2 linked regions of the Lentimonas sp. CC4 genome follow. The protein of the gene in region 1 interacts with the protein of each later gene in a pairwise test. Links are inferred from orthologs where the notes say so. Each region holds a gene or a part of one and is shown in the gene's direction. Other genes may lie near its edges.

Region 1 (6,142 bases):
TTCTTACAGAGCAAAAGACATCAAAATCATCACCGACGAGACTCCTGACATATGGGAGACCAAGGCGAATAATGTCGGGCTCAAAAAAAGTAGCTGTGATGGCTCGATCATCATCCAAGATGATATGATCATGACTGAGGCAAACTTTGACCAGCGCCTCATGAAGCCAATCAATGCGTTTAGTGATGTTTTTGCCGTGACTGGAAGAACCGCACATAATGATACGATCAAAGATGGTGACTTGGACGTGTATGACCATATTGGCAGAGAAAACCCCACAGGCACCAAGCCCTGTCATATTGTCAGGAAATTTCGAAAACACTTTAAGATAAAACTCAAAGCTCGTCGTGACATATTTGGCATTCGCGATGTCGTGAACCGCGGGCCTCTACTGATTGATAACAGCCGCTTGCAGGCATTGAACTACTTCGATGAACAATTCGCTCCACTGGACCTGGATGACCATGATCTCTGCTTCCGCGCATTCAAAGAACACGGGTGGGTGTGCGGATCGTATCAAATGGAATATCGCTCTGATCTCGAATGGGGGGGCACACGTATGAATTCAACCAGTCACAATATTTGGAAAAAATCATACAACAAAAATAAACAAATCTTAATGGATCGCCACAGAGATGCGCTCATGACTGAAAAACATAATGAAAATAGGGTATTGGCGTAAACAGCTTGCCGTTTAAAGCGCATTTAAAGGACTAAGAGTTTCAAGCCCATCAGTCGGCTACGTGACTTATAGAAGTGCTTGTAAACATGCGCCTTCTGCAATCTATTCGCGTGGATCTGCGTCGATTCCTCGTTTCAACACGCCTTTTTAGGAGAATACCTGTCAATCGAGCTGATCGGGTGTTGATTTTTTTTCAAAGCACGCGATCTTAACGCGCTTCCAGCCTTTTTACATGACCGATTTAGCCCATACTCGCAACTTTTGCATCATCGCCCACGTCGACCACGGCAAGACGACGCTGTCCGACCGTATCCTCGAACTCACTCGCACCGTTGAAATGCGTGACATGAAGGCGCAGCTCCTTGACTCCATGGACTTGGAGCGCGAACGCGGCATCACCATTAAGAGTCACCCTGTGACCATGGTGTATCGTGCGAAGAATGGCGAAGATTATACTTTTAATCTGATCGACACACCAGGTCACGTGGACTTCGCCTATGAGGTGTCTCGTAGTCTAGCGGCCTGCGAGGGCGCAATGCTGCTGATCGACGCCGCTCAAGGCGTTGAAGCACAGACTGTTGCAAACGCCCATCTAGCGACAGAGCAAGAGCTCGCGATCATCCCTGTGATCAACAAGGTCGACCTGCCGAGCGCGGATGTGCCAGCGATTGAAGTGCAACTCGAAGATGTGTTGGCGATCCCAGCTGAAGAGGCGGTCAAGACCAGTGGTAAGAGTGGCTTCGGTATCGAAGACCTTTTGGAAGCTGCGGTGCACCGCATCCCACCACCACGCTGGGCGGAGGTCGACGGCCTGCGCGTGCTGATTTTTGACTGCATTTACGACACCTATAAGGGTGTCATCTGTTACGTCCGCGTCTTTTCCGGTTCGGTCAAGATGGGCGATCAAATCATGACCATGAGCGATAAGCGCAAATCACAGGTCAAGGAAGTCGGACGTTTCTCTCCGGCCATGATCAAGCGTGATTCCCTGGAAGCCGGCGATGTGGGTTACATCGTCACCAATATGCGCGATGTCGCTGACATTCAGTTGGGTGACACGATTACGCACTCCGCAGCACCGACTGCTGACATGCTGCCTGGTTACAAGCAGGTCAGTCCGATGGTCTTCAGTGGTATTTATCCGATCGATACCAGCGACTACAACAAGCTCAAGGCGAGCATGGGTAAGCTGCGTCTGAATGACGCGGCCTTCGTCTATCAGTCGGAAAACTCCGTCGCGCTAGGCTTCGGTTTCCGTTGTGGATTCCTCGGCCTATTGCACATGGAGATCATCCAAGAGCGCATTCGTCGCGAGTATGACCTCGACGTAATTTCCACGTATCCAAGTGTTATTTATAATGTCACCAAGACCGATGGCACGATGCTCGAAGTGCACAATCCAGTGTATCTACCAGATGTCTCTGAGATCGAATTTATCGAAGAGCCAATGATTTTGGCTTCGATCCACATTCCTAACACCTCAATTGGTGATGTGCTCGCGCTCGTTGCCGAGAAACGTGGCATCTGTGAGCATACCGAAACCATCGACGGGCAGCGCGTCATGCTCGTCTGCAACATTCCGCTCAATGAAATTCTGATCGATTTCAATGACCGTCTGAAGAGCATTACCCATGGTTACGGTTCGATGGACTATGAAATGAACGGCACTCAGAAAGCCAAACTCTGCCGCCTCGACATCATGGTCAATGCGGAGCCGATCGATGCATTCTCTTCAATCGTCCACTTGGACAAGGCCGAGGGCAGGGGACGTGCACTCTGTGAGCGACTCAAAGAGATCCTACCGAAGCAGATGTTCAAGATCGCGATTCAGGCTGGTGTGGGTTCCAACATCGTCGCTCGCGAGACGATCAGCGCGTATCGTAAGGACGTGACTGCGAAATGTTACGGTGGTGATATCTCTCGTAAGCGTAAGCTCCTCGAGAAGCAAAAAGAGGGCAAGAAGCGCATGAAGAACATTGGTAGCGTTTCGATTCCACAAGACGCCTTCATTAAGATCCTTAAGACCTCCGACGGCGGCAGCTGATGAACGTCGAACGTTGAACTTCCAACGTTGAACATTGAATATTTGAGAACGAGACAGAGCCCCATCATCCATGAAAAAGTTACGCAAACAGGCAAAAGATCTACTCCACGCGGCCAGTAAGGTCTATCATTACCGACGCGACGTGACTTCTGTAGCCCGTTTGCAGGAACTGGAAAAGACGGTAGGCGAAATCGAGTCGATGCTCAAGGACACGTCCACCGAGAAGGCACCGTTCGAAGCGGCCATGAAACGCTTGGATGCCTTGTTGCGAAAAATCGGCGGTAAGATTTACCCGAAGACCTTTTGGAGCGATAATTTGGAAGTCATTCTAGTCGCAGCGATTCTAGTGATCGGTGTGCGCACGTTCTTTTTCCAGCCCTTCATCATTCCGACCAATTCAATGTATCCTACTTATAGTGGGATGAATACAGTCGTCTATGCAGCAGACGAAGCTTCACCGAATGCGGTGGAGAAGGTCTTTAATAAAATCACATTGGGAGCCAATCATAAGAGCCTCATCGCTGAGGCCTCTGGCCCCGTTTCATTGGTATTACTGCCTAACCCTAAAACAGGAAAAGTCGGCACAAGTCGTCCCGTCCCGTATCGAAAGTATTTCGTCCTACCAGCACAGCGCGCCGAGTATGTCTTTTCAGTCGGCGGCACGTTGCATTCAATTCAAGTGCCAGCAGAGTTTGATATGCTCTCCGCCGTGCGACAGTTTTTCCCAGATGCGAACCTAGCGATGGCTGTGCCATCGCAGGACAGTCCCAGTGGTCAAGCGTTACAATTGAATCACTCAGTAGCCGCAGGCGATCCGATTATGCGCTTCGACATCACTCTGGGCGACGCGCTGTTCGTCGACCGTATCAGCTACCATTTTAAACGTCCGAAGGCGGGCGATCCGTTCGTGTTTCGCACCAATGCAATCCGCGAAGAGCTCGGCCGCTTAACCGGCGATTATACCGACAAATATTACATTAAACGTATCGGCGGGGTCGGCGGCGAAACACTCGAAATCGTGGACAGCACCTTGCTCGTCGATGGTCAGCCACGCGATGAGGTCGAAGCCTTTGGCCGCAACGCAGCGCGAGAGGGCGAGTATAGCGGCTACATCAACCACACCTTACTTGCCGAAGGTCGTAAGCTGAAAATTCCCGACGATAAATTCGTCGCACTGGGCGATAATTCCGCCAACAGTCTCGATAGTCGCTACTGGGGCTTTGTGCCTGAAAAGTCAGTCATCGGCAAAGCGATCTTCATCTACTATCCGTTCACGAAGCGCTGGGGTGTCGCAGAGTAGGTGCAGAGACTTGAGGGGCGGAACAGGAGACCTGAGAAATACGACTCAGGTCATCCTTTGTATGGCTCGTGCTTACTATGCCGCACAGAACCAAGCGCGATGAGCTAAGACAATGTAGTTCTCACCGCTGCGAGCCGACAAATATACTCACGCGTATCATAACGAGTGAAATATGCCGCGGCTCATGGGGTCTGCTATGTGTGTGTTACTGAGGGAGGGAACGCCTCTGCGCCGGCCACTGAACCTAAGCACTTACACACCGCAGGACGAGGCGGAGCTCGTCCCTCCCCAATAATAAGCGTAATATTAGCATTAATAAGCGGTCTCAGCTCCGCTGAATAACAGAGCATAAGATCTTTTCAGTAGTAGATGTTTGTGCACTTTCATCGCAAGCTCGCTTGCTTGCCTGAGCGTTCTGCCATATCCACTCAATCTATGAGCAACCAAACACAACGAAATATCGCGATCATCGGCGGCGGCCCCGCAGGTCTACGTGCCGCAGAAGTGGCTGCTAACGCCGGCGCATTCGTTACCGTGTTTGATGCGAAGCCATCCGTTGGGCGTAAGTTCCTTGTCGCAGGTAAGAGCGGGCTCAATATCACCAACAGCGCTGCATTTGAGACCTTTGTCGCACAATATTCCGGCAAGGATTTACCCGTGCCCACATGGCGTAAAATCATCGGAGATTTTGATAACACTGCCATGACCGAATGGGCGCAATCACTCGGCATCAATACCTTTTCAACCGCTGGCGGTAAGGTCTTTCCAGAAACTAAAAAGGCCGCACCGATCTTACGACGCTGGGTGCAGCGTCTGCGCGAGATGGGCGTCGACTTCCAGATGAATCATCGCTGGTTAGACTTGCGAACGATGGGTGAGTTAATTGAGCTTGAAATCGAATGCCCAGAAGGGGTGTTTGATCAGGATTTTGACGCCGTCATTCTAGCAATGGGCGGTGGCTCATGGCCTAAAACGGGTTCCAATGGACAGTGGGTCAGTGTTCTTGAAAAGCACGGAATTGCCGTCGAAAAGCTACAATCGGCTAATTGTGGCTGGGAGGCGAACTGGACGGAGGCTACACGAACAGCAGCAGAAGGGTGCCCCTTGCACAATATCCACGTCCGCGTTGGCGAAGAACTACATATCGGCGAATTGATGATTACACGCTATGGCTTTGAAGGCACGCCGATCTATGCATTGGGTCGCACATTGCGCGAAATGGATGCACCCGAAATCGTGATCGATTTTAAGCCAACCTTTACCGTTGAGCGCCTGGTGCAGAAAATGGAGTCCGCACGCCGTAATTTCTTCCACGAAGCACAGCTACGCTGGAAACTCAGCAAAGGCGCCTGTGCGATTATTCAGCAACTCCATGGTGAATTCGATTCCGCTCAGGCGCTGGCCGAGGTTGTCAAATCCTGCCGCATTCCATTGAGCGGCGCACGACCACTGGACGAAGTGATTTCAACCAGCGGCGGCGTCGCATGGAATGAACTCGATGAGACACTCATGCTAAAGAAACTGCAGAATGTGTATTGCGCTGGTGAAATGATTGATTGGGAAGCACCCACAGGCGGCTTTTTGATGCAAGGTTGCTTCGCCACAGGTAGCACGGCTGGATATGCAGCAAGTTTAAAGTCAGTATAATTACACTGATATTTAAGGCTTTATTGATTTGAATGATTTCGCGCTCAGACATGTAGCACTGCTCTACACATTACGCACAATATATATTATGTCTAATTGTTGTTTTTTTGAATGACAGACTACTGCTCTCTCGCATGTTGAATCTATGAAATTAGTGCTTACCCTGATCTGCCTCATTGAGTTGGCAGTCGCACCGTTGATCGCCGCTGATACGCTACCACTGGAACGACCAAACATCCTGTGGTTGACGTCTGAGGACAATAATATCGCTTGGGTTGGATGTTACGGGAATCCAAATGCGAAGACCCCGAATATCGATCAGCTCGCCGATGACGGATTTCAATACATGCATGCTTACGCCAGCGCACCTGTTTGTGCGCCCTCACGCTCGACATGGATTACTGGCATTAACGCCATTTCCATGGGCACACACCCGATGCGCAGTCGCTACGACATTCCGCATGACCTC
Region 2 (5,484 bases), 1.0 Mb from region 1 along the record:
CATCAGATCGTGGTCGAAGAGACGCGTTGGGTGCGTTCGGAGACTGGAGGCTTTCTCCATTTTCACGTAGCTCCAGGCGAGGCGGTTGTTAAGGATCAAGCTGTGGCGAGTAGCACGAGTTTGTTAGGCAAAGAGAATGAGGTGATTCGTAGTCCGCATGATGGAATCGTGATGGGCATGACGACCATGCCTGCCGTTGGTCCGGGAGATCCTGTGGTGCATATCGCATTGCATGCGACGAAACGATCGCAGCGTAATATTGAAGCGAGTATTGATGGCCTAGAAGAAGGCACCATTGAGACTGATATTCGGTCACAATTGGCGACGAATATTACCGTCAGTGATTTGGAGGAAGATGTATGAAGGACTTAACAATTATTGGTTGGCGCGAGTGGGTCGAGTTACCTGAGTGGGGCATGCGTATCCGCGCAAAGGCTGATACTGGCGCAAAAAGCAGTGCAATCGATTGCGCTGAGATCGTTGAACTCCCGGACGAGCGCGTTCGGTTCACCGTGCGTCTGTCTCGAAACAAAGATCGTCTTGTCACCTTGGAAGCTCCGATCAAATTACGTAAGCGTGTGCGCAGTAGCACAGGACAGGGGCATGACCGTATTTTTGTGGAGACGACGCTTCGTCTCGGTGAGTCTGAGCAAACGATTCTGGTAAACCTGGTGTGCCGCAAGAATATGATCCATCGCATGTTGCTCGGTCGTGAGACATTGGGCGGTGCGTTTCTTGTTGATTCTTCAGTCGACCACTGGGCGACACCGAAGAAACCGGGTGCCTCTCGTATTAAGTGACATGTAACTGAAATTAACATGACCGACAACAATTCCTGCATCCTACATGCCTGTCAGATCGAGGCGAATACTAGCACTGATTTGACTGTTGAGGGGGTGTCTGCCAGTCTTGCTGATGAGAATTCGCTGACGTGGGTGCACCTCGATGTGACTGCTGAGGGGTGTCGCGACTGGTTGGAGCGAGAAGTCAGTTATCTGGATCCTATTTTGATCAACGCGCTGACTGCTGATGAGACACGTCCACGTCTTTTGGAAATGGAGAAGGGCGTGCTGTTGATCCTGCGTGGCATTAACCTAAATGATAATGCTGAACCTGAGGATATGATCTCGATTCGTCTGTGGATTGATGGCTCTCGAATCATCAGCCTGAGGAGGCGTCGGTTAAAGGCGGTTCTAGACATTCGAGAGCGTTTGTCTGTTGGTCGCGGTCCGAATAGTTCAGGGGAATTTGTCACGATGCTGACCGGTCGACTCTTTGAACGCATGGAGCAGACTTTTTCTGACTTGGATGATCGCTTGGATCTTCTAGAGGAAGAGGTGATCGATTCGCCGACGAGCGATAAACGGCAGTGCATTGCTGAAATTCGCAAGGAGGCCATCTTGTTTCGTCGCTACATCGCCCCGCAAAAGGATGTGATTACGCATCTACGTGGCTGCGAACAGACGTGGTTGAAGCTCATTGATAAGCGCCGCCTACAAGAGTCGCTGGATCATGTGACTCGTTATATTGAAGATTTGGATGTGATTCGAGAGCGTGCGCAAGTCGTTAAGGATGAACTCGTCAATGCGTTGTCGGATCGAATGAATCGGAACATGTATATGTTGTCCGTGATTGCTGCGATATTTATGCCGCTGGGGTTCTTGACCGGATTGCTTGGGATTAATGTCGGTGGTATTCCAGGCTCAGAGAACGGCAGTGCCTTTTACATCTTCTGCGGAATCTTAGGACTGATCATTGGGCTACAGGTCGTATTTTTTAAGAAGCTCAAGTGGTTTTAACCTGAGTTCTGTCTCTCCGTTGGTTGACGGGAATTGTAACCGCGGTGAGCCGGTATCGCTGAATTTACGGACAAAAACGTTGAACAAAACTGTCAGGGCGGTTTCGTAGGCTAAAACTTCATGGCATTCTCAATTCTCCGTCACACTGCGATACTTCGAGCCCTCTTTTGCGGAGGGCTGGCAGCGTTTGTCACATCAGGTTGCGATCCTGTGGTGGAGCGACCGGTTGCGGAAGTGGCTCCGATTCCTAAGGATGCGGAGGTGGTTGAGTTTCCAGTTGGTGAATATGGTGCGAATGTGGTCGAGACCATCCCTGGAGATTTGGCGACGCTGAATCCTTTGGTGAATGAGTCGGTTGCGGGATCGGCTGCGATTAATCGTATTTTAGATAGTCTGATCACGCTGGATGCGGAAAGCGGCGAAGTGATCCCGAATCTGGCCAAGTCTTGGGAGATCTCGGAGGATAATTTACAGTATACCTTTCACTTGCGTGAGGGCGTGCATTGGAGTGATGGGAATCCGTTTACGGCCGCTGATGTCGTGTTTACCTGGGGCACCTTTTTTGCGAAGGAGATCGACCCTGAAACGGGCGAGCCTGCTGAGGGTGAGGACGGCAAGGTGAAGTATCGCTATAATTCGCGTTCGACCTTTGGCCAAATGATTAACGGCAAGGAGCCGCAGGTGGAGCAGTTGGATGACTATACGGTGCGCTTTACCACGCCGGAAGTGTATGCGCCGTTTCTATTGTTTGGTGGTGGTGAGGAGATTTTGCCGAAGCACATTTTGCACGAAGCGTTTGAAGATGGCACTTTGATGGATCAATGGAGTGTCGAGACGGCGATCAACGAGCCATGGAAGATTGTGGGGCTGAACATGTTCGTGCTGGAGTCGTATCGTCCCGGGGAGCGCATCGTCTTTGCGCGCAATCCGAACTATTGGAAGGTGAATCCTGATGGCCAGCGTTTGCCCTATGTGGAGCGGATCATCACCAAGATCGTGCAGGACGTGAATAGTAGTAATGTGGCATTTGCGCAGGGCTTAACTGATTTCGAAACGATTGCGCCTGATAACGTGGCCTGGGTGAAGCGCGGTGAGGAACGCTTTGATTATACGATTCTGGATATGGGGCCGTCGAGCACGACGAATTTTATATGGTTTAATTTGAACCCGGGGAAAACCGAAGAGGGTAAGCCGTATGTGGAGCCGTATAAATTCGAGTGGTTTTCGGATAAGCGTTTTCGACAGGCGATTTCGTATGGCATCAATCGTGAGGGAATTATTCGCGGTGTCTATTTCAACCGTGCTGATATTCTGAATGGCTACGTGTCTCCTAAGCGTAAGTTTTGGTATAATGATGGGATTCGGAAGTATGGCTATTTGCCTGGCGAATCTCGGGCCTTGTTTGAGGAGTTGGGGTTCGAGTATCGCGGTAAGGATCTGTATGACGCGAAAGGGAACCGTGTGGCGTTTTCGATTATGACGAATTCCAACAATGGATTGCGCGTTGAGATGGCGACGGTGTTTAAGGAAAATATGGCTGAGCTAGGGATTGATGTGGAGCTGCAGTTTCTTGATTTTAACACCATCATTAATAAAACCTCCGACTCGTTTGATTATGAGGCCTGCATGCTTGGTCTTGGTGGCGGGGCGCCCGATCCGTATGCGGGCAAAGATATCCTGATGAGTGGTGGCCGTATGCATTTTACGAATCCACAGCAATCGAAGCCGGGCACGGAGTGGGAAACTCGTATTGATGAATTGATGCGCGAAATCGGTCGCCATACCGATGTTGAAACACGCAAGGCTTACTTCTTTGAAGTCCAAGAAATTATGGCAGAAGAGCAACCGATGATCTTCTTAGTCAGTGCCAAGGATTTTGTAGGCTACCGCAATCGTTGGCAAAATATCGAGCCGACATCTTTGGGCGGACTGACCTGGAATATGGAATCTTTGTGGGCGGAGGTGGACGAATGATCGGTTTTATTATTAGACGTCTGTTGACGCTGATTCCGTTACTGCTCGGCATCACGATGCTGGTGTTCATCTTGATGAGCCTAGCGCCAGGTGATTTCTTAACGCCGGTCAAAGCGCAACGCGATGTGCCGATCGAATTGATCCAGGCGATCGAGATCGAATTCGGCTTGGATCAGCCGTGGTATGTGCAGTATGTGAAATGGCTGGGCAATGTGTTTGAAGGGAATCTTGGGCATTCGTGGGCATACAAATTGCCGGTGAGCGATTTGATCGGTCAGCGACTCTTTGCCACGTTTTTACTATCTGTCTGTGCCTTCGTCTTTTCGTGGGGTATCGCAATTCCGCTGGGTGTGTTGGCCGCGATTTATAAGGACTCCATCTTTGACCGAATCTCTGCCGGCTTGGCATATGCGGCGCTCTCAGTGCCAGAGTTTTTCTTGGCCTTACTGTTGGTCTTCTTTGCTGCGCAGACCGGGTGGTTCCCGATGGGAGGGGCGACCTCGATCGAATACGAGTATATGGGATTCTTTGAGAAGATCGCCGATCGTGGGCATCATTTGATCTTACCGACGCTGGCGCTCGGGATCGGTTCGATTGCGAGTATCATGCGTATCATGCGTGCTAACTTTTTGGATACAATTCGCGCTGGGTTTGTTACCACTGCCCGCGCAAAGGGACTGAGTGAATTCGTAGTGATGTTTAAACATGCGCTACGCAATGCGATTAACCCGTTGGTGAGTGCCTTTGGTTTTGCGTTCTCCGGCTTGCTGAGTGGTGCGTTGATGGTTGAGATCGTGCTGCAGTATCCTGGCCTGGGGCAGTTGATGTATCAGTCGATTTTACGCGAAGATCAATTCGTGGTGCTGGCTTCGGTGATGATGGGGTGCACGATGTTGGTGTTAGGGAATTTGCTAGCGGATATTTTACTGGCTTGGTCGGATCCGCGTATCCGTTTGGAGAAGAAGAAATAGCATGATCATTTGGGGAATTATAAAAGAAGTGATGCGTCGTCCGCTGGGGATCTTATCCGGTGGGGTGCTTGTGTTGCTTTATTTGAGTGCCTTATTTGCTGACTTTCTCGCGCCGTATTCGACCAACTTACAAGACTTGGAGCGCACCTATCATCCGCCGACAGGATTCTTCTATGCGGACGGAAGCTTACAGGCGCAGGCTTATGAGTTGGTGGATCCGACCGAGGCGCGCTATGAGGCTATTGAAGGCAAGGGGTATCCGATTCAGTTTTTCGGGCGTGGGTTCGAGTATCGCTTACTGGGGCTGTTCAAAACGGATCGGCATTTATTTACGATCGAGGACGAGGGCGGGCGTGTTTATTTATTGGGCAGCGACTCGACGGGACGTGATGTGTTTTCGCGGCTGATTTTTGGCTCTCGGGTGTCCTTGTTTATTGGTCTGCTCGGGATCACGATTACGACGACGTTGGGGTTCTTAGTCGGTGGATTTAGTGGCTACTTTGGCGGGCGCTTTGATTTCTTCGCGATGCGCTTTGTGGAGTTTATGATGGCGATGCCTGGGCTGTATTTGTTGTTGGCCTTGCGCTCTGCGCTGGCACCGCACTTCGCCTCGGATCAGATGTTTTTTGTCATCGTGATCATACTGGCGTTGATCGGTTGGGCAGGGACAGCGCGTGTCTTGCGTGGTATGACGCTCTCGATTCGACAGAATCAATATGTGATGGCGGCCGAGGCGATGG

The links. Proteins that work in one complex are often made in the same cells at the same time.
Region 2: the proteins of lepA (region 1) and GZZ87_RS09160 interact in binary tests that used the Escherichia coli proteins (3 or more experiments, as listed by UniProt). The link is inferred for Lentimonas sp. CC4 from one-to-one orthologs.

What each region holds. Positions count from the first base shown.
Region 1 is NZ_CACVBO010000001.1:3,123,712-3,129,853, forward strand. Bases 322-3,320 are described here. They hold lepA (translation elongation factor 4), read left to right. Parts: upstream 322-914; coding sequence 915-2,726; downstream 2,727-3,320. Other genes in these bases: GZZ87_RS13335 (glycosyltransferase), read left to right, coding at 322-682; lepB (signal peptidase I), read left to right, coding at 2,797-3,320. In the rest of the region: more of GZZ87_RS13335, read left to right, coding at 1-321; more of lepB, read left to right, coding at 3,321-4,026; GZZ87_RS13350 (TIGR03862 family flavoprotein), read left to right, coding at 4,462-5,673; GZZ87_RS19780 (sulfatase-like hydrolase/transferase), read left to right, coding at 5,819-6,142. UniProt on the Escherichia coli protein: Required for accurate and efficient protein synthesis under certain stress conditions. May act as a fidelity factor of the translation reaction, by catalyzing a one-codon backward translocation of tRNAs on improperly translocated ribosomes.
Region 2 is NZ_CACVBO010000001.1:2,091,725-2,097,208, forward strand. The notes cover bases 1-2,808. They hold GZZ87_RS09160 (zinc transporter ZntB), read left to right. Parts: upstream 1-818; coding sequence 819-1,799; downstream 1,800-2,808. Other genes in these bases: GZZ87_RS09150 (succinylglutamate desuccinylase/aspartoacylase family protein), read left to right, coding at 1-363; GZZ87_RS09155 (RimK/LysX family protein), read left to right, coding at 360-800; GZZ87_RS09165 (ABC transporter substrate-binding protein), read left to right, coding at 1,920-2,808. In the rest of the region: more of GZZ87_RS09165, read left to right, coding at 2,809-3,773; GZZ87_RS09170 (ABC transporter permease), read left to right, coding at 3,770-4,744; GZZ87_RS09175 (ABC transporter permease), read left to right, coding at 4,746-5,484. UniProt on the Escherichia coli protein: Zinc transporter. Acts as a Zn(2+):proton symporter, which likely mediates zinc ion uptake. Purified ZntB reconstituted in liposomes also binds and transports Cd(2+), Ni(2+) and Co(2+).